DNA from 2 places in the Pseudomonas sp. TE21435 genome. Region 1 is predicted to be linked to the other one. Evidence: predicted binding sites of a transcription regulator. Region 1 holds the regulator's gene; the other holds the start of a gene.

Region 1 (14,933 bases):
GGGTGATGGGTTACGCCCGTGAGGCACTGCGCCAGGCGCTGGTCAACCTCGAGGCGATTCCCGCTCCGGCCGGCACGCTGCCAGTGGTGCTCGGCCCAGGCTGGTCCGGGGTGCTGCTGCACGAGGCAGTCGGCCACGGCCTGGAAGGCGACTTCAACCGCAAGGGCAGCTCGGCGTTCAGCGGGCGCATCGGTGAAAAGGTGGCTTCGAGCCTGTGCACCATCGTCGACGACGGCACCCTCGAAGGCCGTCGCGGCTCGCTCAGCGTCGATGACGAAGGCACTCCGACCGAGTGCACCACGCTGATCGAGAACGGCATCCTCAAGGGCTACATGCAGGACAAGCTCAATGCCCGCCTGATGGGCATGGCGGTGACCGGCAACGGCCGGCGCGAATCCTACGCGCACCTGCCGATGCCGCGCATGACCAACACCTACATGCGTGCCGGCGACAGCGATCCCGAGGAAATCATCCGGTCGGTGAAGAAAGGCATCTACTGCGCCAACCTTGGCGGTGGCCAGGTGGACATCACCAGCGGCAAGTTCGTGTTCTCCACTAGCGAGGCCTACCTGATCGAGGACGGCAAGATCACCGCGCCAGTAAAAGGCGCGACCTTGATCGGCAATGGTCCGGAAGCGATGCGCGGTGTGTCGATGGTCGGCAACGACCTGGCGCTGGACAGCGGCGTGGGCACGTGCGGCAAGGATGGTCAATCGGTGCCGGTGGGCGTTGGCCAGCCGACCCTGAAGCTGGATGCGATCACCGTCGGTGGTACCGGCGGGTGATGTTCAATCGCGGGCAAGTCGCATCGGTGCGCCGATGCGACTTGCCCGCGATGGCCTCAGCGCAACCCGCGTTGGGTCTCGTCGAGGTCGCGGATGTACTTGAACACTTTACGCGCAGCGGCAGGCGGCTTGTTCCGCGCCTTTTCATGCTGGGCATGACGGATCAGCGAGCGCAGGTGCTGGCGATCGGTGTCGGGGAACTCGTTGACGAAGCGCTCGAGGTCTTCGTCGTTACCGTCGATCAGGCGATCGCGCCAACGCTCGAGGCCGTGGAAGCGCTCGTTGTACTGGCGGCTGGAGCTGTCGATCTGCTCGAGCACGGCATGGATGGCGTCCAGGTCCTGCACGCGCATCAGCTTGCCGACGAACGACATGTGGCGTTTGCGGGCGCCGTGGGCGGTGTGCTTGCTGGCTTCGTCCAGCGCCTTGCGCAGCTCGTCGGTCAGCGGCAGGCGGGCCAGGGTGTCGGCCTTGAGGGTGGTGAGGCGTTCACCGAGTTCGACCAACGCATGCAGCTCGCGCTTGATCTGGGTTTTGCTTTTTTCGCCATCGAAGGCGTCGTCGTAAGAATCAACCATGGGGGCCGTCCGCAAGAAATCGCCGCCATGATAACCAGTCGGGGGCCGCTTGTCCGGCCCGGTCGTAGAATGACCCAAGCCGTACGCAGAATTTTCAGTGGAGAAAACCATGAGTGCAGTCCAGAGCGTAGGTCCCAAGGACCTGCCGGCGTTGCAGGAGCAGGTCGAGGCGATTGTCGCCGAGGCGCGCCGCCAGGGTGCCAGCGCCTGCGAAGTGGCGGTGTCGCTGGAGCAAGGCCTGTCCACCACGGTGCGCCAGCGCGAAGTCGAGACGGTCGAGTTCAATCGCGACCAGGGGTTCGGCATCACCCTTTACGTGGGCCAGCGCAAGGGGTCGGCCAGCACTTCGGCCAGCGGCCCTGAGGCGATCCGCGAGACGGTCGCCGCCGCGCTGGCAATCGCGAAACATACCTCCGAGGACGCCTGCTCGGGGCTGGCCGATGCCGCGTTGATGGCCCGTGAGATCCCCGACCTGGATCTCTACCATGACTGGGACATCGAGCCGGAGAAAGCCATCGAGATGGCGCTGGCCTGCGAGGCGGCGGCGTTCGATGCCGACAAGCGCATCAGCAACGCCGACGGCACCACGCTCAATACCCATCAGGGTGTGCGGGTGTACGGTAACAGCCATGGTTTTATCGGTGGCTATGCCTCAACCCGTCACAGCCTGAGCTGCGTGATGATCGCCGAAGCCGATGGGCAGATGCAGCGTGACTACTGGTACGACGTCAATCGCCAGGGCCAGCTGCTGGCCGACCCGCGTAGCATCGGCCTGCGTGCCGCGCAGCGCGCGGCAAGCCGACTGGGTGCTCGCCCGGTCCCCACCTGCGAGGTGCCGGTGCTGTTCTCGGCCGAGCTCGCTGGCGGCCTGTTCGGCAGCTTCCTGTCGGCGATTTCCGGCGGCAACCTGTACCGCAAGTCGTCGTTCCTCGAGGGTACCCTTGGTCAGCGCCTGTTCCCCACCTGGCTGACCCTCGACGAGCGGCCACACATCCCGCGTGCTCTGGGCAGTGCAGCGTTCGATGGCGATGGCCTGGCCACCTACGCCAAGCCGTTCGTCGACAAAGGCGAGCTGGTGTCGTACATCCTGGGCACCTATTCGGGGCGCAAGCTGGGTTTGCCAAGCACCGCCAACTCAGGTGGCGTGCACAATCTGTTCGTCACCCACGGCGTCGAGGACCAGGCCGCACTGATCCGGCGCATGGGCCGTGGCCTGCTGGTAACCGAGCTGATGGGCCATGGGCTGAACATGGTGACCGGCGACTATTCGCGGGGTGCGGCGGGCTTCTGGGTGGAAAACGGCGAGATCCAGCACGCCGTACAAGAAGTGACCATTGCCGGCAACATGAAGGACATGTTCCAGCAGATCGTCGCCATTGGCAGCGATATCGAGACGCGTAGCAATATCCACAGCGGCTCGGTGCTGATCGAGCGCATGACGGTGGCGGGCAGCTGATCGGCGCTCTGTAGGGATAGGACGTGGGAGCGGGCTTGCCCCGCGATGCCCTCCAAGAACATCGCGGGGCAAGCCCGCTCCCACGCCGTAACTCCCATTTTCCCCAACCCGGCCATCGCGCCGGGTTTATTTTGCCTATCGTCCAGCTTGAACTGATTCTATTTATCACTTAATAATGAATATCATTATCCAGTAACCCGGCGATGATGTTCATGAAAACCGTCCTCCACGAACTGCCCTACCTGGAAAACTGGCGCTGGCTCAGCCGGCGCATCCGCTGCGCGCTGGAACCCGACGAGCCACGCCTGATCGAGCACTACCTCGCCGAAGGCCGCTATCTGGTGTGCTGCACCGAGACCTCGCCATGGACGGTGGCCTTGACCGCCTTGCGTCTGCTGCTCGATACCGCCAACGATCGCATGTTGCCCTGGCACTGGCGCTGCCTGTGCCTGGACCAGGCCTGGCGGCCGCTGCTCGACCTGCGCAATCTCGACCGCCTCGAACAGAACCAGCGTTGGCAGCCCTACGCGATGCAGCTCGCCAATTGCGTGCTGCTGCCGTCGATTTCTCCCGAAGAACTGATGCAAGGACTTGAAGATGAGTGATACCCGTATCGAGCGCGACAGCATGGGTGAACTGCAGGTGCCGGCCCAGGCCCTGTACGGTGCCCAGACCCAGCGCGCGGTCGACAACTTCCCGGTCAGCGGCAAGCCGATGCCGGCCCAGTTCATCCGCGCCTTGCTGCTGGCCAAGGCCGCTGCGGCCAAGGCCAACGTCGAGCTGGAACAGCTGAGCGCAGGGCAGGGCGCGGCCATCGTCAAGGCGGTGGAACAGTTGCTGGCCGAGGATTTCATCCGGCACTTCCCGGTGGACGTGTTCCAGACCGGCTCTGGCACCAGCTCGAACATGAACGCCAACGAGGTCATCGCGACCCTGGCCAGCCATGTGCTGGGCGAGCCGGTCAATGCCAACGACCACGTCAACTGTGGCCAGAGCAGCAACGACATCATCCCCACCACCATTCATGTCAGCGCCGCCCTGGCCCTGCACGAACAGCTGCTGCCGGCCTTGCGCCATCTCACCCAGGTGATCGAGGCCAAGGCAGTCGAGGTGCACAAGCACGTGAAGACCGGCCGCACCCATTTGATGGACGCGATGCCGGTACGCATGAGCCAGGTGCTTGGTGGCTGGGCCGCCCAGATCAAGGGGGCCCAGGCGCATATCGAAGCCACGCTGCCGAGCCTGCAAGCGCTGGCTCAGGGCGGCACGGCCGTGGGCACCGGGATCAATGCCCACCCGCAGTTCGCCGCAGGCTTTGCCCGCCAGTTGAGCGTCCTGACCCAGGTCGAGTTCACCCCCGGCGAGAACCTGTTTGCCCTGATCGGCTCCCAAGACACCGCGGTGGCGCTGTCGGGCCAGCTCAAGACGGCTGCCGTGGCGCTGATGAAGATCGCCAACGACCTGCGCTGGATGAACTCCGGCCCGCTCGCCGGTCTTGGTGAAATCGAGCTGCAGGGTCTGCAACCAGGCTCTTCGATCATGCCGGGCAAGGTCAACCCGGTGATCCCGGAGGCCACCGCGATGGTCGCCGCCCAGGTGATCGGCAACGACGCGACCATCGCCGTGGCCGGCCAGTCGGGCAACTTCGAGCTCAACGTGATGCTGCCGGTGATTGCCCGCAACCTGCTGGAGAGCATCGAGCTGATGGCCAATGTCAGCCGTTTGCTGGCCGACAAGGCCATCGCCAGCTTCAAGGTCAATGAGGCCAAGCTCAAGGAGGCGCTGTCGCGCAACCCGATCCTGGTCACCGCGCTGAATCCGATCATCGGCTACCTGAAGGCTGCCGAGATTGCCAAGACCGCCTACAAGCAGGGGCGTCCGATCATCGATGTGGCGCTGGAGCACACCGACCTGTCGCGTGACCAGCTCGAAGCGCTGCTGGACCCGGAAAAACTTACCGCTGGCGGCATCTGAACCCGGGCCGCCCAGGAGGCACGTCATGCAGCATTGGAAACGCACCACCCAAGATGCAAACCGCCTGTTCGAGCAGGGCGAGCTGGTCGACGCCCGGGAGCACTACCTGCAAGCACTGGCCTTGGCCCAGGTGCTGTTCGAGCGCTGGCATGACGTCGACGAGGCGGTGGCCGCACTGGTCATCGCCCACCACAACCTGGCCGACCTGCACCTGCGCCTGAACCAGCCGCACGAAAGCGCCGACTACTTGTGCGCGGCGCACCAGCGGCTGCTCCAGGCCAGCCAGGATCCGCGCCTGCCCCAGGCCCTGCGTGACGCGGCCTTGCGCCACAGCGGGCGCACTTATACCGAACTGCTGAGTTTCATCGCCGAGTACGGCCAATACCCGCGTACCGAGCGCCTGCTGAACCGCCAGGCGCCCGCAGCCAGCGAGCTGGTCGCGCACGCGGACATCACGGAACGCAAACCTGCCTACGGAATCCACTGACATGCCACATACCTTGCCTGCGTTGCCCTACGCCTACGATGCGCTGGAACCGCACATTGATACCCAAACCATGGAGATCCACCACAGCAAGCACCATCAGACCTACATCAACAACCTCAACGCTGCTATCGAGGGCACCGAATGGGCCGAATGGCCGGTGGAGCGACTGGTGGGCGCGGTCAAGCAACTGCCCGAGAAACTGCAAGGGGCGGTGGTCAACCAGGGCGGTGGCCATGCCAACCACACGTTGTTCTGGACCGTCATGTCGCCCAAGGGCGGTGGCCAACCCGAGGGTCAGGTAGCCCAGGCCATTGACGAGCAACTTGGTGGTTTCGAGGCGTTCAAGGAGGCCTTCACCAAGGCCGCGCTGAGCCGGTTCGGCAGTGGCTGGGCCTGGCTCAGCGTGACCCCGCAGAAAACCCTGGTGGTGGAGAGCAGCGGTAACCAGGACAGCCCGCTGATGCACGGCAACACGCCGATCCTCGGCCTGGATGTGTGGGAGCACGCCTATTACCTGAAGTACCAGAACCGCCGTCCTGAATACATTGGCGCCTTCTACAACGTGGTCGACTGGACCGAAGTGGAACGCCGCTACCTTGAAGCCCTGAAGTGAGTCTGACCGGTATGCGCTCCGAGGTGATGTCTGTCAGCAGTGTGCGCCTGTTCCGCCTGGCGCTTGGGACCGTGCTGTTGCTGGTCGGCACCGCATTGCTGGTGTCGCGTGGCATCGCCTGGTTGGACCTGGAACCGCGCATGTTGCGAGCCCTGGAGGGCGGCGCACTGTGCGCATTGGGGACGGCCTTGGGCGCAGTGCCGGTGCTGGTAATCCGCAACATGCCAGTGGCCGTGGCCGACAACTTGCTCGGTTTTGGTGCCGGGGTGATGTTGGCGGCCACCGCGTTCTCGCTGATCATTCCCGGGTTGGATGCGGCCCAGGCCATCGGCTTCAGCCCCTGGGGCGCCGGTGGTGTGATCAGCAGCGGCCTGTTGTTCGGCGCGTTGTGCCTGTTTCTGGTCGACCTCAAGGTCTCCGGCGCTTCACCGGAGGCCCTGGTCGGCAGTGAGCGGCAACCGGTTATCGCCGCGCGGATCTGGCTGTTCGTCATCGCCATCATTGCCCACAACATCCCCGAAGGCATGGCGATCGGGGTTTCCGCCGGTGGCGGGATGCCTGATGCCGATAGCCTGGCCATGGGCATCGCGTTGCAGGATGTGCCTGAGGGCCTGGTGATTGCGCTGGTGCTGGCAGGGGCGGGCATGCCGCGCTTCAAGGCGTTTCTGATCGGTGCGGCATCGGGGCTGGTCGAGCCGCTGGCAGCGGTGATCTGTGCCTGGCTGGTGAACATTGCCGAACTGTTGCTGCCGTTGGGCCTGGCCTGCGCGGCGGGGGCGATGCTGCTGGTGGTGACCCAGGAGATCATTCCGGAGTCACGCAGCAACGGGCATCACCGCCTGGCGAGCCTGGGGTTGTGTGTCGGGTTCTGTCTGATGATGGTGATGGACACGGCGATGTCCTGACGCCCCAATTATCTGTTTGGCGTGCCGCCTGGCTCATTCGCCTTCGTCGAATAAGTTCTCGATCAGCGCGACCAACGCCTCCATGGCGTCGCTGTCCTGCTCGCCCTCGGTGAGCAGGTGCACCTGAGTGCCCTTGCCGGCGGCGAGCATCATTACCGCCATGATGCTCTTGCCGTCCACCAGCTTGTCCGGCGCGCGCCCGACTCGTACCTGGCAGGGGAAACGCCCGGCGACGCCGACGAACTTGGCGGCCGCCCGCGCATGCAGGCCCAGCTTGTTGATGATGGTGATTTCGCGGGCGGGCATCGTGGGGCGGATCCTGTGGCTAGAGGTCGCGGTGGCGGACCTGGACGTTTTTCAGGGATTGCTGGAGCAGTTGGCCAAGCCGTTCGGTAATGTATACCGAGCGGTGGTGGCCGCCGGTACAGCCGATGGCGATGGTGACATAGGCGCGGTTGCTGGCTGCGAAGCGCGGCAGCCATTTGAGCAGGTAGCTGGAAATGTCCTGGAACATCTCCTCGACGTCCGGCTGCGCGGCCAGGTAGTCGATCACCGGCTGTTCGAGGCCGGAATGTTCGCGAAGTTCCGGCTTCCAGTACGGGTTGGGCAGGCAGCGCACGTCGAACACCAGGTCGGCATCCACCGGCATGCCACGCTTGAAACCGAATGACTCGACGAGAAACGCAGTGCCGGGCTCGGGCTGGTTGAGCAGGCGCAGCTTGATCGAGTCACGCAACTGGTACAGGTTCAGGTTGGTGGTATCGATCTTCAGGTCGGCAAGGTCGGCGATCGGCCCAAGCAGCTCGCTCTCCACCCGGATTGCCTCAGCCAGCGAACGGCTGTCGTTGGTCAGTGGATGGCGGCGGCGGGTTTCCGAAAAACGCTTGAGCAGTGTGTCTTCGTCGGCATCCAGATACAGCACGTCGCACTGAATATGCCGGGAGCGTGCCTCTTCCAGCAACTGAGGGAAGCGTGACAGATGGCTGGGCAGGTTGCGTGCATCGATCGAGACCGCAACCTTGGGTTGCAACAGCTCTGTGTTGATCAAGGCGTTTTCAGCCAGCTGCGGCAACAGCCCGGCGGGCAGGTTGTCGATGCAGTAATAGCCGTTGTCTTCCAGCACGTCGAGGGCGGTGCTCTTACCGGAGCCGGAGCGACCGCTGACGATGATCAGGCGCATGTTCAGTGCTCGTTTTGTACGTCCAGGACGACCTGGTAGAGGGTCTCGCTGCTATCGGCGGCACGCAGGTTATCGCGGACCTCCTTGCGATCAAGCATGCTGGCGATCTGGCGCAGCAGTTCTAGGTGCGCGTCGGTGGCGGCTTCCGGGACCAGCAGGACAAACAGCAGGTCGACCGGGGCGCCATCGATGGCATCGTAATCAATGGGGGCGTCCAGATGCAGCAGGGCGCTGACAGGCGCGCTGCAACCTGCCAGGCGGCAATGGGGTATGGCGATACCATTGCCAAAACCGGTGGAGCCCAGTTTTTCGCGAGCCCACAGGCTGTCGAAGACGTCTTGCATCTCCAGCTCGGGTACTTGCTCGGCGATCAGGTTGGCGACCTTTTCCAGGGCGCGCTTCTTACTGCCGCCCGGCACGTTCACGAGGGAACGGCCGGGGGTCAGGATGGTTTCAAGTCGGATCATGGATGAGGGGGATCAGCGGGCGGCTGCGCCTTGCAGCAGGCTTTGCTGTTTTTCCTTGTGTTTTTTCAGTTGGCGGTCGAGCTTGTCGGCCAGGGCGTCGATCGCTGCATACATGTCTTGGTGTTCGGCGTTTGCAACCACCTCACCGCCGGGAATCTGGAGCGTGGCTTCGATCTTCTGCTGAAGCTTCTCGACTTTCATGATCACCGTCACGTTGGTGATCTTGTCGAAATGACCCTCCACCCGGGCGAGCTTCTCGAGCACGTAATCGCGCAGTGGTTGGGTGACTTCTACATGCTGTCCACTGATGTTGACTTGCATACAGCTTCTCCTTTGTTGCCCGTGCATAAAGAGGCAGGTGTTGCACCTGCCACTGAAACGCTGTGGCACATCCGGGGGCTACATCAGCCGCTTGCGCTCGCTCGAAGGGGCAATCCCCAACGACTCGCGATACTTGGCGACGGTGCGACGGGCTACCTGGATGCCTTGTGCCTCCAGTAAACCAGCGATCTTGCTGTCACTCAATGGCTTTTTCTGATTTTCCGCAGCCACCAGTTTCTTGATGATCGCGCGGATTGCCGTGGACGAGCATTCGCCGCCCTCGGCGGTGCTCACGTGGCTCGAGAAAAAGTATTTCAGTTCGTAGATGCCGCGCGGGGTGTGCATGTATTTCTGCGTGGTCACCCGGGAAATCGTCGATTCGTGCATGCCCACCGCCTCGGCGATGTCATGCAGGACCAGCGGCTTCATGGCCTCGTCGCCATGGTCGAGGAAGCCACGCTGGTGCTCGACAATCTGCGTCGCCACTTTCATCAGCGTCTCGTTGCGGCTCTGCAGGCTCTTGATGAACCACCGCGCTTCCTGCAGCTGATTGCGCATGAAGGTGTTGTCGGCGCTGGTGTCGGCGCGCCGGACGAAGCCGGCGTACTGCGGATTGACGCGCAGCTTCGGCACTGCCTCCTGGTTGAGCTCGACCAGCCAGCGCTCGCTGTCCTTGCGCACGATGACGTCGGGCACGACGTATTCGGGTTCACTGGACTCGATCTGCGAGCCCGGGCGCGGGTTGAGGCTCTGTACCAGTTCGATGATCTGGCGCAGTTCGTCTTCCTTGAGCTTCATCCGGCGCATCAGCTGGCTGTAGTCGCGGCTGCCGAGCAGGTCGATGAAGTCGGTGACCAGGCGCTGTGCCTCGCTCATCCAGGGTGTCGAGGCCGGCAGCTGGCGCAGTTGCAGCAGCAGGCATTCGCCGAGGGTGCGGGCGCCAATGCCGGCCGGCTCGAACTGCTGGATGCGGTGCAGCACCGCCTCGACCTCGTCCAGCTCGATGTCCAGCTCCGGGTCGAAACCGGCGCAGATTTCTTCGAGGGTGTCTTCCAGGTAGCCCTGGGCGTTGATGCTGTCGATCAGGGTGACGGCGATCAGCCGGTCGGTGTCGGACATCGGCGCCAGGTTGAGCTGCCACAGCAGGTGGCTTTGCAGGCTCTCGCCCACCGACGTACGGGTGGTGAAGTCCCATTCGTCGTCATCGTTGCTCGGCAGGCTGCTGGCGCTGGTCTGGTAGATGTCTTCCCAGGCAGTGTCGACCGGCAATTCGTTGGGGATCCGCTCGGCCCATTCGCCGTCCTCCAGGTTTTCCGTGATACTGCTGGAGGTTTCCTGGAAACTGTTGTCCTGGGCTTCGGCGGTCGGCTTGTTCTCGGCGTTGTCCGCCATGGGGTCGCTGTTGTCGAAGTCCTCGCCGTCTTCCTGACGTTCGAGCATCGGGTTGGACTCCAGCGCTTCCTGGATTTCCTGCTGGAGGTCCAGGGTGGAGAGCTGAAGCAGGCGGATGGCCTGTTGCAACTGAGGTGTCATCGTCAGTTGCTGGCCCATTTTTAGGACGAGCGATGGTTTCATGGCTGGGGCTTAATACCTTGTTGCCGGCGCGCATGCGCCATCCACTACACGTAGGGCGCTTGGGCGCCGACTTTAAGCAAGTTATATGCCTGAAATTGCAGCGTTTGCCTAGAGCACTGTAACAACTTAAGCCCCGATCAGGCGCATTCGCCAGTGCTCCGGGCAGGCCTGTGGTCAGAGTCGGAACTCGTGCCCCAGGTAAACTTCCTTGACCAACTGGTTGGCCAGGATGGTCTCGGCATCGCCTTCGGCGATCAGTTGGCCATCGTTGACGATGTAGGCCGTCTCGCAGATGTCCAGGGTCTCGCGAACGTTGTGGTCGGTGATCAGTACGCCGATGCCTTTGTTCTTGAGGTGGTGGATGATCTGCTTGATGTCGCCGACGGAAATCGGGTCGACACCGGCGAACGGTTCGTCCAGCAGGATGAACTTGGGTGCGGTGGCCAGGGCGCGGGCGATCTCGACCCGGCGACGTTCGCCACCGGACAGGCTCATGCCCAGATTGTCGCGGATATGGCTGATGTGGAACTCCTGCAGCAGGCTTTCCAGTTCCTTGCGGCGGCCTTCGCGATCGAGGTCCTTGCGGGTCTCGAGGATGGCCATGATGTTGTCGGCCACCGACAGTTTACGGAAGATCGACGCTTCCTGCGGCAGGTAGCCGATACCGGCCTGGGCGCGCCCGTGCATCGGCTGGTGGCTGACATCGAGGCTGTCGATCAGCACACGGCCCTGGTCGGCCTGGACCAGGCCGACGATCATGTAGAAACAGGTGGTCTTGCCGGCGCCGTTGGGGCCGAGCAGGCCGACGATCTGGCCGCTGTCGATGGACAGGCTGACGTCGCGCACGACTTGCCTGCCCTTGTAGCTCTTGGCCAGGTGCTGGGCTTTGAGGGTTGCCATTTACTCGGCCTTTTTCTTCGGTTGAATGACCATGTCGATACGCTGACGCGGTGCAGTCACGTTGCCACCGCGCCCGGCGGTAGCCACCTGGGTCTTGGTGTTGTAGACGATCTTCTCGCCTTCGGTGGTGTTGCCTTCGTTCTCGACCTTGGCGCGGTCGGTGAGGATCACCACGTCTTTCTGCGCCTGGTACTGGATGGTCACGGCCCAGCCTTTCATCTTGTCGGGCTTGGCGGCACTCTGCTGCTGCTCGAAGTAGGCCAGGTTGCCCACCGAGGTGACCACATCGATATCGCCGTTGGCGGCGCGGGTCATGGTCACGGTGTTGCCTTTGATCATCATCGAGCCCTGGGTGATGATCACGTCGCCCGTGTAGGTGGCGACGCCCTGCTTGTCGTCCAGGTGGGCGTTGTCCGCCTGGATGCGGATCGGCTGGTCACGGTCGTTCGGCAGGGCGAAGGCGCTCGCGCTTCCCAGTGCTACGCCCAGGCTGAGCAGAAGGGGGATGGTTTTAACGAGCCTCATACTGTCCTCTTACGTTAGAGAGCAGGTCCATCCTGCCTTCTTTCAAATACGCTTTCATTCCTTTGCCCGTAGTCGTGCCACCGGCGCCGTCGATTCTAACGGCTTGCTCGGTCTGCGCATATTGCTTCTGCGGGAACACGGTCATGCGTGTGCTGGTGATGATGGTTTCGCGTTGCTTCTCGTCGGTGCGCGCCACGCGCACCTCGTCGATCAACTCCACCTCGGTGCCGTCCGGGTTGACCTCGGCGCGTTTGCTCTGCACATGCCAGGGGTATTCGGTACCACGGTACATGTGCAGGTCGGGCGTGGTCACCAGGGTAACCTCGCTGGCCTTGAGGTGCTCGACCTTGGCGGCGGTCATTTCGTACTGCAGCTTGCCGTCGGGCAGGAACTGCAGGCTGTGGGCGTTGATCGCGTAGTAGTCGATGGCGCTCTGGTCGACCTGGGCCTGGGGCTGTTCGAGGAAGCTTTCCGGGCTGATGTTCCAGTAGCCTACCGCAACCAGCACGGCAGCGATCCCGCCTAGCAGCGCGACATTTCTGATCTTCTTGCTGAGCATGGGCAGCCTTACAGGTAATGGGCGTTGGCAGCGTCCAGGGTGCCCTGGGCCTGCATGATCAGTTCACAGAACTCGCGGGCGGCGCCTTCGCCGCCGCGGGCCTGGGTAACGCCGTGGGCGTGCTGGCGAACGAAGGCCGCGGCATTCTGCACCGCCATGCCCAGGCCGACGCGGCGGATCACCGGCAGGTCGGGCAGGTCGTCGCCGAGGTAGGCGACCTGTTCATAGCTTAGATTGAGTTCGGCGAGCAGGCCGTCCAGCACCACCAGTTTGTCCTCGCGCCCCTGGAACAGGTGCGGGATGCCGAGATTTTTCGCCCGGCGCTCGACCACGGGGGTCTTGCGACCGCTGATGATCGCGGTGGTCACGCCCGAGGCCATGAGCATCTTGATGCCGTGGCCGTCGAGGGTGTTGAACGTCTTGAACTCGCTGCCGTCTTCGAGGAAGTACAGGCGGCCATCGGTGAGCACGCCGTCGACGTCGAACACCGCCAGCTTGATGGCCTTGGCGCGTTGCATCAGGTCCTGAGTCATTTACATCACTCCGGCGCGCAGCAGGTCGTGCATGTTCAGGGCGCCGGTCGGGCGGTCGTCCTGATCGACAACCACCAGCGCGCTGATCTTGTGGTCTTCCATGATCTTCAGTGCCTCGGCGGCGAGCATCTCGGCGCGGGCGGTCTTGCCGTGCACGGTCATGACTTCGTCGATGAGCGTCTTGTGCACGTCGATGTTGCGGTCCAGGCTGCGGCGCAGGTCACCGTCGGTGAAGACGCCGGCCAGCTTGCCGTCGTTACCCAGCACCACGGTCATGCCCAAACCTTTGCGAGACATTTCAAGCAGCGCGTCCTTGAGCAGGGTGCCGCTCTTTACCACGGGCAGCTCTTCGCCGGCATGCATGACGTTCTCGACCTTCAGCAGCAGGCGACGGCCCAGCGCGCCGCCTGGGTGGGAGAAGGCAAAGTCTTCGGCGGTGAAGCCGCGAGCCTCCAGCAGGGCGATGGCCAGGGCGTCGCCCAGCGCCAGCGCCGCAGTGGTGGAGGAGGTCGGCGCAAGGTTGAGCGGGCAGGCTTCCTGGGCGACGCTGGCGTCAAGGTTGACCTCGGCGGCCTGGGCCAGGGGCGAGTCCGGTTTGCCGGTGAGGCTGATCATCTGGATGCCCAGGCGCTTGATCAAGGGCAGCAGGGTGATGATCTCGGCGGTGCTGCCGGAGTTGGACAGGGCAAGAATGACATCGTCACGGGTGATCATGCCCATATCGCCATGGCTGGCCTCGGCCGGGTGCACGAAGAACGCCGGGGTGCCGGTGCTGGCCAGGGTAGCGGCGATCTTGTTGCCGATGTGCCCCGACTTGCCCATGCCTACCACCACGACCCGCCCCTTGCTGGCCAGGATCAGTTCGCAGGCCTTGATGAAGTCCCCGTCGATGCGGGCCAGCAGGGCCTCCACGGCCTCGAGTTCGAGGCGCAGGGTGCGCTGGGCGGATTGGATCAGCTCGCTGGATTGGGTCATGTCGGAACGCAATGCCTGATGAAAAGGCGGCGATTATAGCCGCAATGTGTGAAAGGCTCATCCTTCGAATGTCATATGGATGCCGCGCCTGCCTGTCTGTGCCCTGAACGAGTGGGGTGACGGCCTTGGGGCGGGCCTATCAGCGGTGCTATAGTTCGCCGCTATTCGGCCCGCCGGGGACCTGTGTGCCTTCAAGATGAAGGCAGGCGTCCACTATGACGAGGCTGCACTAGCAAGGAGTCTAGATGAGTGTGGATAGCGCCTACGCGGTCGAGTTGAAGGGCGTCACCTTCAAGCGCGGTTCGCGCAGCATTTTCAGCAACGTGGACATACGCATTCCCCGCGGCAAGGTCACCGGCATCATGGGGCCTTCGGGGTGCGGCAAGACCACCTTGCTGCGCCTGATGGGCGCGCAGTTGCGCCCGGCCGGCGGCGAAGTCTGGGTCAATGGGCAGAACCTGCCCGCGCTGTCGCGGGGCGACCTGTTCGATGCGCGCAAGCAGATGGGGGTGCTGTTCCAGAGCGGTGCGCTGTTCACCGACCTGGATGTGTTCGAGAATGTGGCCTTCCCGCTGCGGGTGCATACGCAGCTGTCGGACGAGATGATCCGCGACATCGTGCTGATGAAGCTGCAGGCCGTGGGTCTGCGCGGCGCCATCGACCTGATGCCCGACGAACTGTCTGGCGGCATGAAGCGCCGTGTGGCACTGGCCCGTGCGATCGCCCTGGACCCGCAGATCCTCATGTACGACGAGCCGTTCGTCGGCCAGGACCCGATCGCCATGGGCGTGCTGGTGCGCCTGATCCGCCTGCTCAACGATGCCCTGGGTATCACCAGCATCGTGGTGTCCCATGACCTTGCGGAAACCGCGAGCATTGCCGACTACATCTATGTGGTCGGCGATGGCCAGGTGCTGGGGCAGGGCACGCCGGACGAACTGATGGGCTCGGACAACCCGCGCATCCGCCAGTTCATGAAAGGCGACCCTGATGGCCCGGTACCCTTCCACTTCCCTGCGCCTGACTACCGCGCCGATTTGCTGGGGACGCGTTGATGCGCAGAAAATCCTTACTCGAACGTATCCGTCTGTTCGGCCGTT
Region 2 (14,933 bases), 2.7 Mb from region 1:
TCATTTCGCTGTTGCAGTTCTGCCTGTATCCCTTGGCGGTGGCGTTCTCCAATGACCACGTGGAGAGTGAGCGGCGGGTCTCGCTGACCGCGATGCTGCTGGTCACTTATGGTGTGGGCGCCTGTATCGGACCGTTGGCGGCCGGGGTGCTGATGAAGCTGCTGGGCGCGCAGATGCTCTACGCCTTCTTCGTGTTCTTCGCGTTGGTGCTGGTGTGGCGCATTCGGCCCAAGGCAGTCACTGGGCTGCACCAGGTCCAGGATGCGCCGCTGGGGCACGTGGCGATGCCAGCGGCGGGCTCGCCCTTGTCGGCGGCCCTCGACCCGCGGGTGGATGAGCAGACGGTGCAGGATGTGATGCAGGCGCCGGTGGCGGCGGAAGATACCGAGGAGGATGCCGGTGCGCAGGCGCAAGGCGAGGGGGGCAAATCGATGTCCTAGGCGGCCTGCCCGGGCACCAATGAAAACGCCACCCGAGGGGTGGCGTTTTTCATGGGCTGGCGACGATCAATAGTCGTCCTTGTCGAACCGCCGCGCTTCACGCTGCAACTGATAGACGAAGCTCTCGATCTTGCGCTGGGCCTGGCCGTTGAGGTTGTGGAAGCGCACCCCGGCGAAGGTGGTGTTGATGCGCTCTTCGAAGTGCAGGTGGCGCAGTTCGACCAGGGTGTCGGTCAACCCCAGTGGGGTGCCGGCCTTGAAGCGCTCATAGACCTGGCCGAGTTGCAGGCGGTCCTCGACGTTGCCGTCGAAGCGCAGTTTGCAGCCGGTTGCCGAGATATCCAGCAGTTTGCCGCGCAACGCGCCATTGCCCTTGAGGTGGGTGCCGTCGAGGGTCACGTCGACCAGTTGCGACAGCTTCAGCGCGGCGCGGAAGGCATTGCGGCGTTGGTGATAGGTCACTTCCTCGGGCAGCGGGCCACGGTAGCAGCGGTGGCCGTCGATCTCGGTGATGGTCAGCGGTATGTTGCTTTCCCAGGCGATGCGCACGCCGTCGTGGAAGCCTTCGACGCGGAAGGGTTCGCCGCTCTCGATGTACTTCTCGCCGTCGCGAGGGATCATCTCATCCAGTGCCAGGACACCGCTTTCCCGGTCGACATGCACCACATAGCTCTGGAACCGCTGGCTGCGCTCATGGAAGCTGATGATCAGTGGGTCGTGGCTATCCAGCAGCTGGCGCAAGTTGGCCGCGATCTCCAAAGGGGTGGTCAGCACCTTTGGGGGCTGGGGAGCATCGGATTCATTGAACACGGGTTATCAATCTCCAGGCAAAACGGCACACGCAAGTTACGGCATTTTGCCAGTATGTTCCGTGCCTTGAAACAAATAATCAAACCTGGCTGATTGCCCGGGGCTTGTCCATGGGCGATGTGGCGCCACGGCTGTCATAGAGCGACGGGGAGTCGCCGCCCATGAGGATTCTGATCTGATTGGTCGTGGCGTGTTGCTGCGCCTGGATGATCCGCCCATTGGTCTCGTTGACCTGCTGGCAGTTGTCCATCAGTTGGGTCAGCACATCGAGCTGCTGCATGATGATCTCGCCATTGGGCGACAGCTCGGCGACGGCTTTCACGCCTGCACGGTCGGCGCTGAGGCCGAGCCCAGTGAGCAGGTTGTTGCGCCGCAGCCCCTGCTGCTCAAGCAGGACGATCAGGGATTGCTTGCGGGCAAGGATCTGCTCCAGCTTGGCCATGTCCCGACCGTGCAGGGCCACTGCCTCCTTTTGTAGAAGGTCGAGCAGTTCCTGCGTCGGTGCTAAATCGTCTTCGATCAGTTGCAGCAGAGTGATGTCGTGCATGGCTAACTCTTGGCGTGGTGCGTCCTTGAAGTCAGCGCGCCTGGTGGTTAGCGCTGAGCTTCGAAATCAAGCAGTTTGCTAGCGACCCGGTCGGCATCGACCTTGTAGCTGCCGTCTGCGATGGCCTGTTTCAACTCGGCCACACGGGCACTGTTGACGGTGGGCTGATCGCGCAGCTTGTCGCTGATCTTCTGCAATTGCTGGGCCTCTGGGCTCAGATGTACTGTTTCTCCGCTGGCACCGGTGTGCTTGGGCGCTTCGTTGGCCTCGCCGGCTTTAGCGGCGTTGCCGGACGCGGTGTTGCCGCGAACGCCGCCCGTGACGGACGGAGAGTTATTCAAACGACTGAAGTCGATGACCATGATCAAAACCCCTGGGAATTAGGACGCATGCCTTGTTTTCGACCAAACCGAAAAAAACTTTAGGCACGAATGCAACACGGCCTGAAGCTGGCTTGCGTATCCCGATATCTGACAGAGTTTAGGGGCCGAGGTTGCACACCGCCACCCCTCTGTCGAAATCCTGACGCAGGGTAGGTTACATGGCGACCTCGACTTGCCCGGCACCGGTTACCCGGGCCTTGATCACCCGTTTGGAATTGAGGTTGCGCACGCGGATCTGCGCTTGCATCCCGCCCTTGTCGAGGGCTTCGCCCGGCATGCGCACACTCAGGTTGCCACTGCGGGCGATGATCACTACGTGGTCGCCTTTGCGCACCACTTCGGCCTGTTCCAGGTGCTGTTGGGTCAAAACCTGGTCAAGTACCGTGGGGCGCAGCAGTTTCATGCCCACGGCCTGCTCCAGCAGGGTCAGGTAGCCGGGGCCCAGGGTGCCTACATCGCGCTCGCGCAGGGCCACATCGCTTTCATCGATGATGCTTTCGCGTTTCAGTGGCCGGGTCATTACCACGACATCGCGCAGCAGGCGCACCTGGGCGGGCACGAATACGGTCCAGGGCGCGGCACCGTCGCAACGCACCCTCACTGTTACCCGGCCCAGCGGGGTCGAGCCTTCCAGTGAGGCATCCAACTGTTGGCTGCACAGCGGCATGCGCAGGCGCGGGTCAAGCTTGTTGACTTCGATCTCGTAGCGGCCCTGAGTCTGGGTGGTTGCCAGATAATCTTCGACGGTGAATTCAAGAAAGCCTTGAGTGACACCGATAAGCTGTTCAGGCAAGGTAAAAGAGTCCGCCAGCGTACGCGCGCCGGGTGCTACCAGGCACAGCACAGCCAGGGGGCCGGTCAGCAGGCGCGTCAGTCGTCGGAAAAATGTCGTTTTCGTATGCATGACGCTCAAAAAAGCAAAGCCCGTGCCGACTTGCTGCACAGGGTAATCGTTGAAGGAGTCCGGCATGGCTGGAGTGATGGATTCGGTCAACCAGCGTACACAGCTGGTGGGGCAGAATCGCCTGGAGCTGCTGTTGTTTCGCCTCAATGGCGACCAGCTCTACGGCATCAATGTTTTCAAGGTCCGGGAAGTGCTGCAGTGCCCCGACCTGACGCTGCTGCCTAAATCCCATCCGGTGGTGCGCGGCGTGGCCAACATACGCGGGGCGACGATCCCGATCCTCGACCTGTCGATGGCGACCGGTCTGCCAGGGCTGAAGGAAGAAACACGCAAGAGTTTCGTCATCATCACCGAGTACAACACCAAGACCCAGGGCTTCCTGGTGCACTCGGTCGAGCGCATCGTCAACATGAACTGGGAAGAGATCCATCCGCCACCCAAGGGTACCGGGCGCGATCACTACCTGACTGCCGTGACCCGCGTCGACAACCGCATGGTCGAGATCATCGATGTGGAGAAGGTGCTGGCCGAGGTGGCGCCATCTTCCGAGTCGGTGTCGGAAGGTGTGATCGATGCCGAGGTACAGGACAAGGCGGTGATGCTGCGGGTATTGACCGTCGATGATTCGTCGGTGGCGCGCAAGCAGGTGAGTCGATGCCTGCAGACCGTGGGTGTCGAGGTGGTGGCGCTCAACGATGGTCGCCAGGCCCTGGATTACCTGCGCAAGCTGGTGGATGAGGGCAAGCGTCCGGAGGAGGAGTTCCTCATGATGATCTCGGATATTGAAATGCCGGAAATGGACGGCTATACCCTCACGGCGGAGATCCGCAGCGATCCGCGCATGCAAAAACTGCACATCTGCCTGCATACTTCGTTGTCCGGGGTATTCAACCAGGCGATGGTCAAGAAGGTCGGTGCCGATGACTTCCTGGCCAAGTTCAGGCCGGATGACCTCGCCCAGCGCGTGGTCGATCGGATCAAGGCGAGTCATTGAAACGGCCGGGGTTCGCCCCCGGCGCTAGCGATTTAAGAAGAGGCGGCAGCATTGTCTACGGGTAATTTGGATTTCGAACAGTTCCGGGTATTCCTGGAGAAAGCCTGTGGCATCCTGCTGGGCGAGAATAAGCAGTACCTGGTCTCCAGCCGTCTCAACAAGCTGATGGAGCAACAGGGCATCAAGTCGCTGGGCGAGCTGGTGCAGCGCATCCAGACCCAGCCACGCGGTGGCTTGCGCGAGCAGGTGGTCGATGCCATGACCACCAACGAGACGCTGTGGTTTCGCGATACCTACCCGTTCGAGGTGCTCAAGAACAAGGTGATTCCGGAGTTCATCAAGAACAACCCGGGCCAGCGCCTGCGCATCTGGTCGGCGGCCTGTTCATCGGGGCAGGAGCCATACTCGCTGTCGATGGCCATCGACGAGTTCGAGCGGACCAACCTGGGTCAGTTGAAGATGGGCGCGCAGATCGTTGCCACCGACCTGTCCGGTGCCATGCTCAACAACTGCAAGACCGGTGAGTACGACAGCCTGGCCATTGCCCGTGGCCTGTCGCAGGAGCGCCTGCAGCGCTACTTCGACACCAAGGGGCCGGGGCGCTGGGCGATCAAGCCGCCGATCCGCAGTCGCGTCGAGTTCCGTTCCTACAACCTGCTCGACAGCTATGCGCCGCTGGGCAAGTTCGACATCGTGTTCTGCCGCAACGTGCTGATCTACTTCTCGGCCCAGGTCAAGAAGGACATCCTCATGCGTATTCACGCCACGCTCAAGCCCGGGGGGTACCTGTTCCTCGGGGCGTCCGAGGCGCTCAACGGGCTGCCGGACCACTACCAGATGGTCCAGTGCAGCCCGGGGATCATCTACCAGGCCAAATGAGGCTCGACAAAAAGGCCGGTATCGCGAGATACCGGCCTTTTTTTGTGCGTTCTGGCCGAATTCGGCGATACCGCTGACTTTGAGCACAGCGGTGGACGGGGCGGTGCTGGCTGCCAGCCACATGCCCAGTGCCGAGTTGTCGGCTACCCGCAGGTTGCCGTCGAGGGTGGCGTGGAGGCTCTGCAGGCTGAATGTGGTCGGCGGCTCGCTGCGGTCGCCGACGTCGAGCCAGCCGTTGTTCGCCAGGCGGATGCTGTTGCTGCCGCGCCCGCCGTGGGCAATCCCGTAGGCGCTGTCACCTTCGACTTCGATGTTGGCCAGGCCAAGGAGGTCGCCTTGGATCATGCTGCCTTTGCGCATGATCAGCTCGACAGGGCGATTGCTGCCGGTGGCATTGATGGCGACGTTGCCCCAGATCTCGCCGCTGTTGAAGATGTTCAGGTCGCCGTTGGCCTTCTGCCAGGGCGGCACGCCAGTGCCATCATGGGTGGTGTTGCCAATGCGGATGGCAGTGTCGGCCGCTACGATCCTGCCACTGTTGTCGATGTGGCGCCCCAGGCTGTCGAAGATGCTCGCGCCATCCAGCACGATGCCTTGCGCGCCTTGGTAGCCGGCGAAGATCTGTCCCTGGTTGTCGATGCCGGCCAGCACCGCCGGTCGGTTGCTGGCGTCCGTGGTGGCGTGGATGGCGATGGCGCGCGGGACGCGGATGCTACCCGATTGGTGGCCAATTGACGTGTTTGTTTTGACGTCAATTTTTTGGTTTGCCGCTTTTGCCGCCTGCCGATTGCCGCCTGGGTAGCTCAAGGCGGAAGCACATTGCCGCTTTTCTGGCATAAGGCGCGGCCTGAAACAGGCAAAACCCCCGTACTCATGGGGTTCAAGATGGTTGGCACAGGGCTTGCTAAAGCCATAGCAAACGAACTCTGGTCACCTTCAAAGGTCCCCGACATGAGCATCAGCTTCGACAAGGCGCTTGGCATTCACGAAAAGGCACTGGGCTTTCGCGCTCAGCGTGCCGAAGTGCTGGCCAACAACATCGCCAACGCCGACACGCCCAACTACAAGGCGCGTGACATGGACTTCTCGTCCGTGCTCGCTGCCGAGTCCGACAAGCAGCAGAAGGGACGCATCGCCCTGGAGCGTACCGACAGCCGTCATATCGAGGCCGAAGGCCTGGCCATGATGGACGATACGCTGAAGTACCGCACGCCGATGCAGCCGTCGATCGACCAGAACACCGTGGACGCGCACCTGGAACAATCGAACTACGCGGAAAACGCCGTTGGCTTCCAGGCCAGCTTCACCCTGCTCAACAGTAAATTCAAAGGGCTGGTATCGGCCCTGCGTGGAGAGTGACCATGTCTCTTGCCAGTGTCTTCAATATTGCCGGTAGCGGCATGAGCGCGCAGAACACGCGTCTGAACACCGTTGCGTCGAACATCGCCAACGCCGAGACCGTGTCGTCGAGCATCGACCAGACCTACCGTGCGCGCCACCCGGTATTCGCCACCACCTTCCAGCAGGCCCAGGCCGGCGCCGGCCAATCGCTGTTCGAAGATCAGGGCCAGGCCGGGCAGGGGGTCGAGGTCAAGGGCATCATCGAGGATCAGAGTAATCTCGAAGCCCGCTACGAGCCAAGCCACCCGGCGGCGAACAAGGATGGCTATGTCTACTACCCGAACGTCAACGTAGTTGAGGAGATGGCTGACATGATCTCTGCCAGCCGCGCGTTCCAGACCAACGCCGAACTGATGAATACCGCCAAGACCATGATGCAGAAAGTACTGACCCTGGGTCAGTGATAAGGAATCCGGACCATGGCAGTGACCAACACCAACAATGGCGTGAACCTGAACGACGTACTCAACGCGTCCGGGGTCAGCACTGGTACCAAGAAAACCACCACCGAGCCCGTCGACAAGAACGCGCTGGGCAAGGATGCGTTCCTCAAGCTGCTGGTTACCCAGATGCAGCACCAGAACCCGCTGGATCCGCAGGATAACGGCGAATTCATTGCGCAGCTGGCCCAGTTCAGCAGCCTGGAAGGTATCCAGACCCTGAACGGCTCGGTCAACAATATCATTGGCGGCATAGCGTCGAGTCAGGCGCTGCAGGCCACCACGCTGGTGGGGCGCTCGGTGATCCTGGATACCGACAAGGCGATGGTCGACACCACCGCCAGCTTCACCGGTCAAGTTGTCGTGCCGCAGAACATCACCGACGGCAAGGTCGAGATCAAGGACAAGGACGGCAAGGTGGTCAAGACCATCAGCCTGGGCGAGCAGGCCAAAGGCACCGCCGACTTCATCTGGGACGGCACCAACGAGAAGGGTGAGAAGGTCGACCCTGGCCAGTACACCTTCACCGCCACCACGACGGTCGATGGCAAGGCGCAGACCATGTACACGCTTTTGCCGGCCAAGATCACCAGTGTCAGCTTCCAGGGCGGTAGCGAGATGATGCTCACCGTGGCAGGCGGCCAGAAGATCGGCGTCTCGAAAGTACAATCTATTGGAATCTAAGGCCGCTAGATCGGCAGAAGGAGTGAATGCATGTCTTTCAATATCGGCCTTAGCGGTCTTTACGCAGCCAACAAGCAACTGGACGTTACCGGCAACAACATTGCCAACGTCAACACCGTCGGCTTCAAGTCGTCGCGTGCCGAGTTCGCCGACGTTTATGCAGGCTCCAACCGCCTGGGCGTGGGCAAGAACCAGATCGGCAACGGCGTGCGCCTGGCCTCGGTTTCCCAGCAGTTCGGCCAGGGTGATGTCAACAACACCGGTAACGTGCTGGACATGGGTATCCAGGGGCAGGGTTACTTCGTGCTGTCCGACAACGGCTCGATGACCTACACCCGGGCAGGTGCGTTCCAGACCAACAAGGATGGCTATGTGGTCACCTCCGATGGCCTGAACCTGCGCGGTTACAGCACCGATGAGAACGGCAAGATCGTCAAGGGTGTGCTGACCGACCTGCGGATCGACACTTCGGCGCTGGCGCCGAAGGCCACCACGCTGATCGAGCAGGGCATCAACCTGAACTCCTCGGCCCCCGATATTCCGCTGGAAATCGATGATGGTTCCGGCACGATGATCCCGAACAAGCCGTTCAACCCGACCGATCAGAGCACCTACACCAAATCGTTCCCTACCAAGGTCTATGACAGCCAGGGTAACGAGCACGTCATGGAGCAGTTCTACCGCAAGACAGGTCAGAATGAATGGACCATGTACACCCTGGTCCAGGGCCGAAACCCGCTCGATCCGTCCAGCACCCAGCCGTTGACCGCCACCATGTCGTTCAATCCCGATGGTTCGGTGAAGTCCATGGCGGCCCAGAACGATGGGAGCACGCCTCCAGTACCTGGCGTGCCGGCGGGCGATTGGAGCGTGGTCAACAACACCTTCACCCTGAAGAACTGGATTCCTGCCGCCAAGGATGCGGCGGGCAATTGGGCGCCCAATGGTTCCCAGGGTAATGCTGACGGCATGCAGCTTTCGATGAAGAGCACCACGTCCTACAACACTGAAACTGCTCGTATGTCGCAGTCCCAGGACGGCTACGCCACCGGTATCCTGTCGAGCCTGTCGATCGACTCCTCCGGCGTGATGTTTGCCAGCTTCAGTAACCAGCAGTCCCGCGCCATTGGCCAGGTGGCAATCGCCAGCTTCGCCAACGAGCAGGGCCTGCAGCAGACGGGCGGCACCCGCTGGAAGGAAACCTTCTCCTCGGGCATTCCGGGTATCGACGCGCCGAAAACCGGTACGCTGGGCGAGATCGAGTCCAACTCGCTGGAAGCCTCCAACGTCAACCTGACCCAGGAGCTGGTGGAGCTGATCAAGGCCCAGAGCTACTACCAGGCCAACGCCAAGACCATCTCCACCGAAAGCACCATCATGCAGACCATCATCCAGATGACCTGATGGTCGCTGGCTGATCGCTTGTCAACGAACCCCTTTGCAAGAAGGGGTTCGTCGTTTTCAAGGAGAGTCCCCATGAAAAAGCTGCTGGCTGCTGCTGTCGCGGCGTTCTGCCTGCTACAGGCACAGGCCGCGATGGCCCCTTGGTGGCGTTGGGAAAGTCAGGCCGACGGGCGTCTGGTGTGTTCGCAATGGTCACCCGGTGATGGTTGGAAGCGCTTTGCCGGACCGTTCGACAATGCCGCTTGCAGATCCCTTTGATGCAGGGCAAAAAATGATGGTTTGAGGCCATCAATTGGCGGATTTCCTTCAGGTATTATCCGTGCCACCTCACTCGTTCGAGTGTCTGGCAAGCGTCTTGTTCCAAGGATCGGAGCTCGTGAAAAGCACTAAGGATACTGGTGCCAACGTGCTGCCGGCAGCGCTTGGCGTGGCCTTGAAAAAAGGTTCTTCACGGATTGCCGGGAAAGTCATACTTGATCTTCATGAAAAAGAATTCGCTGTCCCGGTAGCCGTAAGCCATCCGCTTGATCACCTTGATCCGGTTGTTTATGCCTTCCAACTGCCCGGTGTGCATGGGCCATCGCACCCTGCTCAGGATGCCGCGCCAGTATCCCTTCAGCCGTCTAGCAAACTGCTTCAGCGCCGGTATTTCGCTTTCAGCAGCCAAGCGCAGCCACTGTTTCCAGGCTGATCGCCACCCCCAAGCGGTGGTAGGCGACCACAGGGCTTTGAGCTCTGCCTTCATCAAGTAAACTGTCATCAGCGATTGGTTGGCCGCCAGCAGATCCTGCAGATGTACCTGCTGATCTTCTCGCTTGAGGTTCTCTGGATTGCGCAGCGGCAGCCACCGCGCTTGCTTGATCACCTTGCGCGCGGGTTTGTCCTGGCGCAGGCGGTTGGCCTCATCGACCCGTACCCGGTCAATCACCTCTCGCCCATACTTGGCGACCACATGAAACAGGTCATAGACAACGCGTGCCCTAGGGCAATGTTGGCGCACCTCCAAGTCAAATGCGGTGTTCATGTCCATTGCCACTGCTTCGATCCGTGCACAGCCCTCCGGCCCCAGCTCCTCGAAAAAGGGCCTGACAGCGGCTCGGCTACGCCCTTCGCCAATCCACAGCACCCGGCGAGTGTCGGCATCCAACACCACGCTGGCGTAGCGATGCCCTTTGAACAGAGCGAACTCATCCATCACCAAGCGTCTGGGCTGGGCCCTCGGCAGCTTCTCCAGTGCGGCCTGTAGCGCCCGCCGCTCCAGCAAACGCACGCTGTCCCAATGCAAACCAAACAGCTCCGCGACGTGCAAGGTGGGCAGTCTTTGGCAAGCCTGGATCACGGCTTCGGACAAACGCCTGGTCATCCGCGAATAGCGGTCAAGCCAGCGGACTGACTCCATTCGCTTGCCACATGCGCTACACCCAACGCGTCGCAGCTCGACATTCAATCGCACCGCCCGGCCAAGAATGGGCAGGTCACGGATTGAGCGCTGACAGTATTCGTGGATGGCGGTGCTGGGCTGATGACAGCCGCTGCAGGTGGGGAATCTGGTGGGCTGCGGAATCAGGTCGATCAACAGGTCGTTGCCGTCATGCCGGATCGCGGTGACAGAAAAGCCCTCCCAAAAGGGCAGAAACGTATTAATATCGTGCACAAGAACGCCGGTTTGTAGATGTGTTTGCTCGCACGAACATCATCCATCAAACCGGCGTTCTTGTTTCTGTCTTTCCTGGGATTCCGTGAAGAACCTGAAAAAAGGCCTGATCGGCGTGGCCCTGTTTTCGGGCTCAGTGTCATCGGTAGTAGCCAGGACGACACCGTCATCATGCAGGCGACAGGTTTGAGCAAGCGCTTTGCCGGTGGTGCCGGTAACGACGTCTACTACCTGTACAACACCGCTGGCGTGTTCGAGCAGGCTGGCGGTGGCATCGACGAAGTGCGCACGACCCTGGCCAACTACACGCTGACCAGCGAGGTGGAGAACCTGACCTTCATCGGTACCGGCAACTTCACCGGCTATGGCAATGCCAGTACCAATGTGATTGTCGGTGGTGCTGGCGATGACACCTTGTTTGGTGGCGCTGGTGCCGACCGATTCGTCGATGGGGTGGGTATCGACACCGTTTCGTATGGCGACAGCAGTTCAGGCATCCTCCTGAATCTCAAGACCGGCCAGCACGGTGGCATCGCCGAAGGCGATACCTTCGAGGGCATCGAGAAGTTCGTCGGATCATCCTTGGGTGATGTCTTCGTGGCCAACGACCAGGCTAATGACTTCAATGGCGCTGGCAGCGTCGATCTGTTGACGTTCGCGGGTGGGGGGTGGCATCACGCTCGATTCTGAACGCAACCGGCCATGACCTGTTCACCAGTATCGAGAGCTTCGAGGGCGCGGCCTTCAATGACACGTTCATCGGGACTGCCGCGAGCGAGAACTTCATCGGCGGCGCTGGGGCGGATGTGATCAATGGCGGTGCCGGGCGGGATTCGGCCTGGTACATCTCGAGCAATGCCGGCAACCTGGATTACGGTGTGATGCTCAGTAACTGGTACGCCGGCTCGAACACTATCGAGTCGTTCCAGGCCAACAACGGAGATACCTTCACCATCACCTGACAGCCAAGTGTCGCCCGTAGCGTCGAGGGCGGCCAGCCCTTGCCGCTGCCGGCTACCCGCCGCCGAGATTTTGTCTCGCGCGCGCCGGGCTTTTCAGCAAAGGCCCCGTAAACCGGGGTCTTTGCCGTTTCTATGGTAGTTGGCGCGAAACTTGCTCAACGCTTGCCACAGCCACGGCGACCGGCAATCGATCGCCCGTGCAGCGGAGGATGACTGTGGACAAGATGCTTTACGTGGCCATGACCGGCGCCAGCCAGAACGCACTGGCGCAGAAGGCCCATGCCAACAACCTGGCGAACGTTTCCACCAACGGTTTCCAGCGCGACCTGGAGCAGGCGCGCTCGATGCCGGTATTCGGTGACAGCTTTCCGGCGCGTGCTTTCGCCATGAGCGAGCGCCCGGCCACCGATTTCAGTGCCGGCCCGTTGGTTGAAACCGGTCGTGAACTGGATGTGGCGGTCACCGGTGATGGTTTCATCGCCGTGCAGGCACCCGACGGCAGCGAAGCGTATGTGCGTACCGGCAGCCTGAACATTGACGCGCTCGGCGTGCTGCGGGCCGGCAATGGCATGGCGGTCATCGGTAACGGCGGCCCTATCGCCATTCCACCAGAGCAGAAGGTCGAGGTCGGTGACGACGGCACCATCAGCATCCGCGCCATGGGCGAAGACCCGCGGGTAATGGCCGAAGTGGACCGTATCAAGCTGGTCAACCCGGACACCAAGGGCATGACCAAGGGGCTGGATGGTCTGATCCATACCGCCAGCGGCCAACCCGCAGACGCCGATGTGAATGTGCGTGTGGTGTCGGGTTTCCTCGAGGGCAGCAACGTCAATGCCGTCGGCGAGATGACTTCGATGCTGGCGCTGTCCCGTCAATTCGAACTGCACGTCAAGATGATGAGCGCGGCCAAGGAAGGCGACGAAGCCATGGCGCGTGTTTTGCAAATCGGCTAATCACATTTGAACGAGTGCCGTAAAACAGGCGCACGAGGAGAACACTAAATGCTTCCGGCTCTTTGGGTCGCTAAAACCGGCCTGTCCGCCCAGGACACCAACCTGACGGTCATCTCCAACAACCTGGCCAACGTTTCGACCACCGGCTTCAAGCGTGATCGCGCCGAGTTCCAGGACCTGCTGTACCAGATCAAGCGCCAGCCTGGCGCGCAGTCCACCCAGGACAGCGAGCTGCCTTCGGGCCTGCAGGTCGGTACCGGTGTGCGCGTGGTCGGCACTCAGAAGAACTTCCAGACTGGCGGGTTGCAGAACACCGAGAACCCGCTGGACATGGCAATCAATGGCCGCGGTTTCTTCCAGGTGCTCCAGCCTGATGGCACCGTGTCGTACACCCGTGACGGCACCTTCCACCTGAACTCCGATGGCCAGGTGGTCACCGCCAACGGTTTCGCGCTGGAACCTGCCATTGTCGTGCCGCCGGATGCCCAGACCTTCACCGTGGGCCAGGACGGCACCGTGTCGATCACCACCCAGGGCAACCCGGCTGCGCAGATCATCGGCAACATCCAGACCGCCGACTTCATCAACCCGGCCGGCCTGCAGGCCATGGGCAACAACCTGTTCCTCGAAACCGCCGCCAGCGGTGCGCCACAGGTCGGTACCCCGGGGCTGAACGGCTTCGGTCTCACGTTGCAGCAGACCCTGGAAAACTCCAACGTCAGCACGGTCGAGGAGATGGTGAACATGATCACCACCCAGCGCGCCTACGAGATGAACTCCAAGGTCATCTCCGCCGCAGACAAGATGCTGTCGTTCGTCACTCAGCAACTGTAAGCCCTGGCGGCCCAGCCACTTCGGGCCGCCGATAAACCGCACGCTGCTACAGCGCCTGCCAGAGGTAAGAGTCATGTATCGTCTGTTGTCCGTTTTCGCCCTGGGGGGGGCGGTGTTGCTGGCTGGTTGCGTCGCACCGACGCCCAAGCCCAACGACCCGTACTACGCGCCGGTTCTGCCGCGCACCCCGCTGCCGGCAGCGGCCAATAACGGCTCGATCTACCAGGCCGGTTTCGAACAAGGCTTGTATACCGACCGCAAGGCGTTCCGGGTGGGTGACATCATCACCATCACCCTCAACGAGCGTACCTCGGCGAGCAAGAACGCAGGTTCCCAGATCCAGAAGAACAGCAAGGCCAATATTGGCCTCACCTCGCTGTTCGGTACCGTGCCCAACACCAACAACCCGCTGGGCAGCGGGGACCTCAGCCTTGACGCAGGCTACAGCGGCGATCGCAGCACCAAGGGCGACAGCAAGGCCACCCAGGGCAACACGCTCACCGGTTCGATCACCGTTACCGTGGCCGAAGTGCTGCCCAACGGCATCATTGCCGTGCGTGGCGAAAAATGGATGACCCTGAACACCGGCGAAGAGCTGGTGCGCATTGCAGGCCTGGTACGTGCCGATGACATCGCCACCGACAACACCGTGCCGTCCACCCGTGTGGCCGATGCGCGCATCACCTATTCGGGCACCGGCTCCTTCGCCGATGCCAGCCAGCCCGGTTGGCTGGACCGTTTCTTCATCAGCCCGCTCTGGCCCTTTTGAGTACGGATGACCATGTTCAACGCTAGGCGGTTGATTGCCGCGACACTTCTTTTGTCCTGCGCGTTCGGCGCTCACGCCGAGCGCCTGAAAGACATCGCCAGCATTTCCGGCGTGCGTGCCAACCAGTTGATTGGCTACGGCCTGGTGGTCGGCTTGAATGGCACCGGTGACCAGACGACGCAAACGCCGTTCACCCTGCAGACGTTCAACAACATGCTGTCGCAGTTCGGCATCAAGGTGCCGCCTGGGTCTGGCAACGTGCAGCTGAAAAACGTGGCGGCGGTGTCGGTGCATGCCGACCTGCCGGCCTTCGCCAAACCTGGCCAGGTGGTCGACATTACCGTGTCGTCGATCGGTAACTCCAAGAGCCTGCGTGGCGGTAGCCTGTTGATGACCCCGTTGAAGGGGATTGATGGCAATGTCTACGCCATCGCCCAGGGCAACCTGGTTGTAGGTGGTTTCGATGCCGAGGGCCGTGACGGCTCGAAGATCACCGTCAATGTTCCGTCGGCGGGCCGCATCCCGGGTGGTGCGTCCGTCGAACGTGCCGTACCCAGCGGTTTCAACCAGGGCAACAGCCTTACCCTCAACCTCAACCGCCCAGACTTCACCACGGCCAAGCGGATCGTCGACAAGGTCAATGAGCTGCTCGGCCCTGGCGTGGCCCAGGCCCTTGATGGCGGTTCGGTACGGGTGACCGCACCCATGGATCCAAGCCAGCGCGTCGACTACCTGTCGATCCTGGAGAACCTCGAAATCGATCCGGGCCAGGCAGTGGCCAAGGTCATCATCAATTCGCGTACCGGTACCATCGTCATCGGCCAGAACGTCAAGGTTTCGCCGGCGGCCGTCACCCACGGCAGCCTGACCGT

The links. Region 1 encodes sigma-54, which starts transcription at its own class of promoters, with help from an activator protein. Its sites were predicted from a motif close to ANTGGCATNNANNTTGCTNT; they were not measured.
Region 2: the regulator sigma-54 is predicted to act here: its motif matches at 5,846-5,865, upstream of flgB (flagellar basal body rod protein FlgB).

What each region holds. Positions count from the first base shown of each region.
Region 1 is NZ_JBWBQZ010000001.1:5,217,992-5,232,924, forward strand. It holds gene tldD (metalloprotease TldD) at 1-785, shown strand, start outside; gene yjgA (ribosome biogenesis factor YjgA) at 842-1,363, opposite strand; gene pmbA (metalloprotease PmbA) at 1,473-2,819, shown strand; gene ACZ9C1_RS23645 (hypothetical protein) at 3,023-3,424, shown strand; gene ACZ9C1_RS23650 (class II fumarate hydratase) at 3,417-4,793, shown strand; gene ACZ9C1_RS23655 (DUF2753 family protein) at 4,819-5,280, shown strand; gene ACZ9C1_RS23660 (superoxide dismutase) at 5,282-5,893, shown strand; gene ACZ9C1_RS23665 (ZIP family metal transporter) at 5,905-6,798, shown strand; gene ACZ9C1_RS23670 (HPr family phosphocarrier protein) at 6,832-7,104, opposite strand; gene rapZ (RNase adapter RapZ) at 7,124-7,978, opposite strand; gene ptsN (PTS IIA-like nitrogen regulatory protein PtsN) at 7,981-8,445, opposite strand; gene hpf (ribosome hibernation-promoting factor, HPF/YfiA family) at 8,458-8,766, opposite strand; gene ACZ9C1_RS23690 (RNA polymerase factor sigma-54) at 8,845-10,341, opposite strand; gene lptB (LPS export ABC transporter ATP-binding protein) at 10,516-11,241, opposite strand; gene lptA (lipopolysaccharide transport periplasmic protein LptA) at 11,242-11,766, opposite strand; gene lptC (LPS export ABC transporter periplasmic protein LptC) at 11,753-12,325, opposite strand; gene ACZ9C1_RS23710 (KdsC family phosphatase) at 12,334-12,858, opposite strand; gene ACZ9C1_RS23715 (KpsF/GutQ family sugar-phosphate isomerase) at 12,859-13,833, opposite strand; gene ACZ9C1_RS23720 (ATP-binding cassette domain-containing protein) at 14,079-14,888, shown strand; gene mlaE (lipid asymmetry maintenance ABC transporter permease subunit MlaE) at 14,888-14,933, shown strand, end outside.
Region 2 is NZ_JBWBQZ010000001.1:2,493,703-2,508,635, reverse strand. It holds gene ACZ9C1_RS11295 (MFS transporter) at 1-440, shown strand, start outside; gene ACZ9C1_RS11290 (flagellar brake protein) at 507-1,250, opposite strand; gene ACZ9C1_RS11285 (flagella synthesis protein FlgN) at 1,330-1,797, opposite strand; gene flgM (flagellar biosynthesis anti-sigma factor FlgM) at 1,845-2,159, opposite strand; gene flgA (flagellar basal body P-ring formation chaperone FlgA) at 2,335-3,084, opposite strand; gene ACZ9C1_RS11270 (chemotaxis protein CheV) at 3,149-4,078, shown strand; gene cheR (protein-glutamate O-methyltransferase CheR) at 4,130-4,957, shown strand; gene ACZ9C1_RS11260 (hypothetical protein) at 5,129-5,692, shown strand; gene flgB (flagellar basal body rod protein FlgB) at 5,909-6,316, shown strand; gene flgC (flagellar basal body rod protein FlgC) at 6,319-6,762, shown strand; gene ACZ9C1_RS11245 (flagellar hook assembly protein FlgD) at 6,778-7,482, shown strand; gene flgE (flagellar hook protein FlgE) at 7,513-8,886, shown strand; gene ACZ9C1_RS11235 (hypothetical protein) at 8,959-9,144, shown strand; gene ACZ9C1_RS11230 (ISL3 family transposase) at 9,335-10,540, opposite strand; gene ACZ9C1_RS11225 (calcium-binding protein) at 10,712-11,230, shown strand; gene ACZ9C1_RS11220 (calcium-binding protein) at 11,209-11,502, shown strand; gene flgF (flagellar basal-body rod protein FlgF) at 11,718-12,458, shown strand; gene flgG (flagellar basal-body rod protein FlgG) at 12,507-13,292, shown strand; gene flgH (flagellar basal body L-ring protein FlgH) at 13,366-14,061, shown strand; gene ACZ9C1_RS11200 (flagellar basal body P-ring protein FlgI) at 14,074-14,933, shown strand, end outside.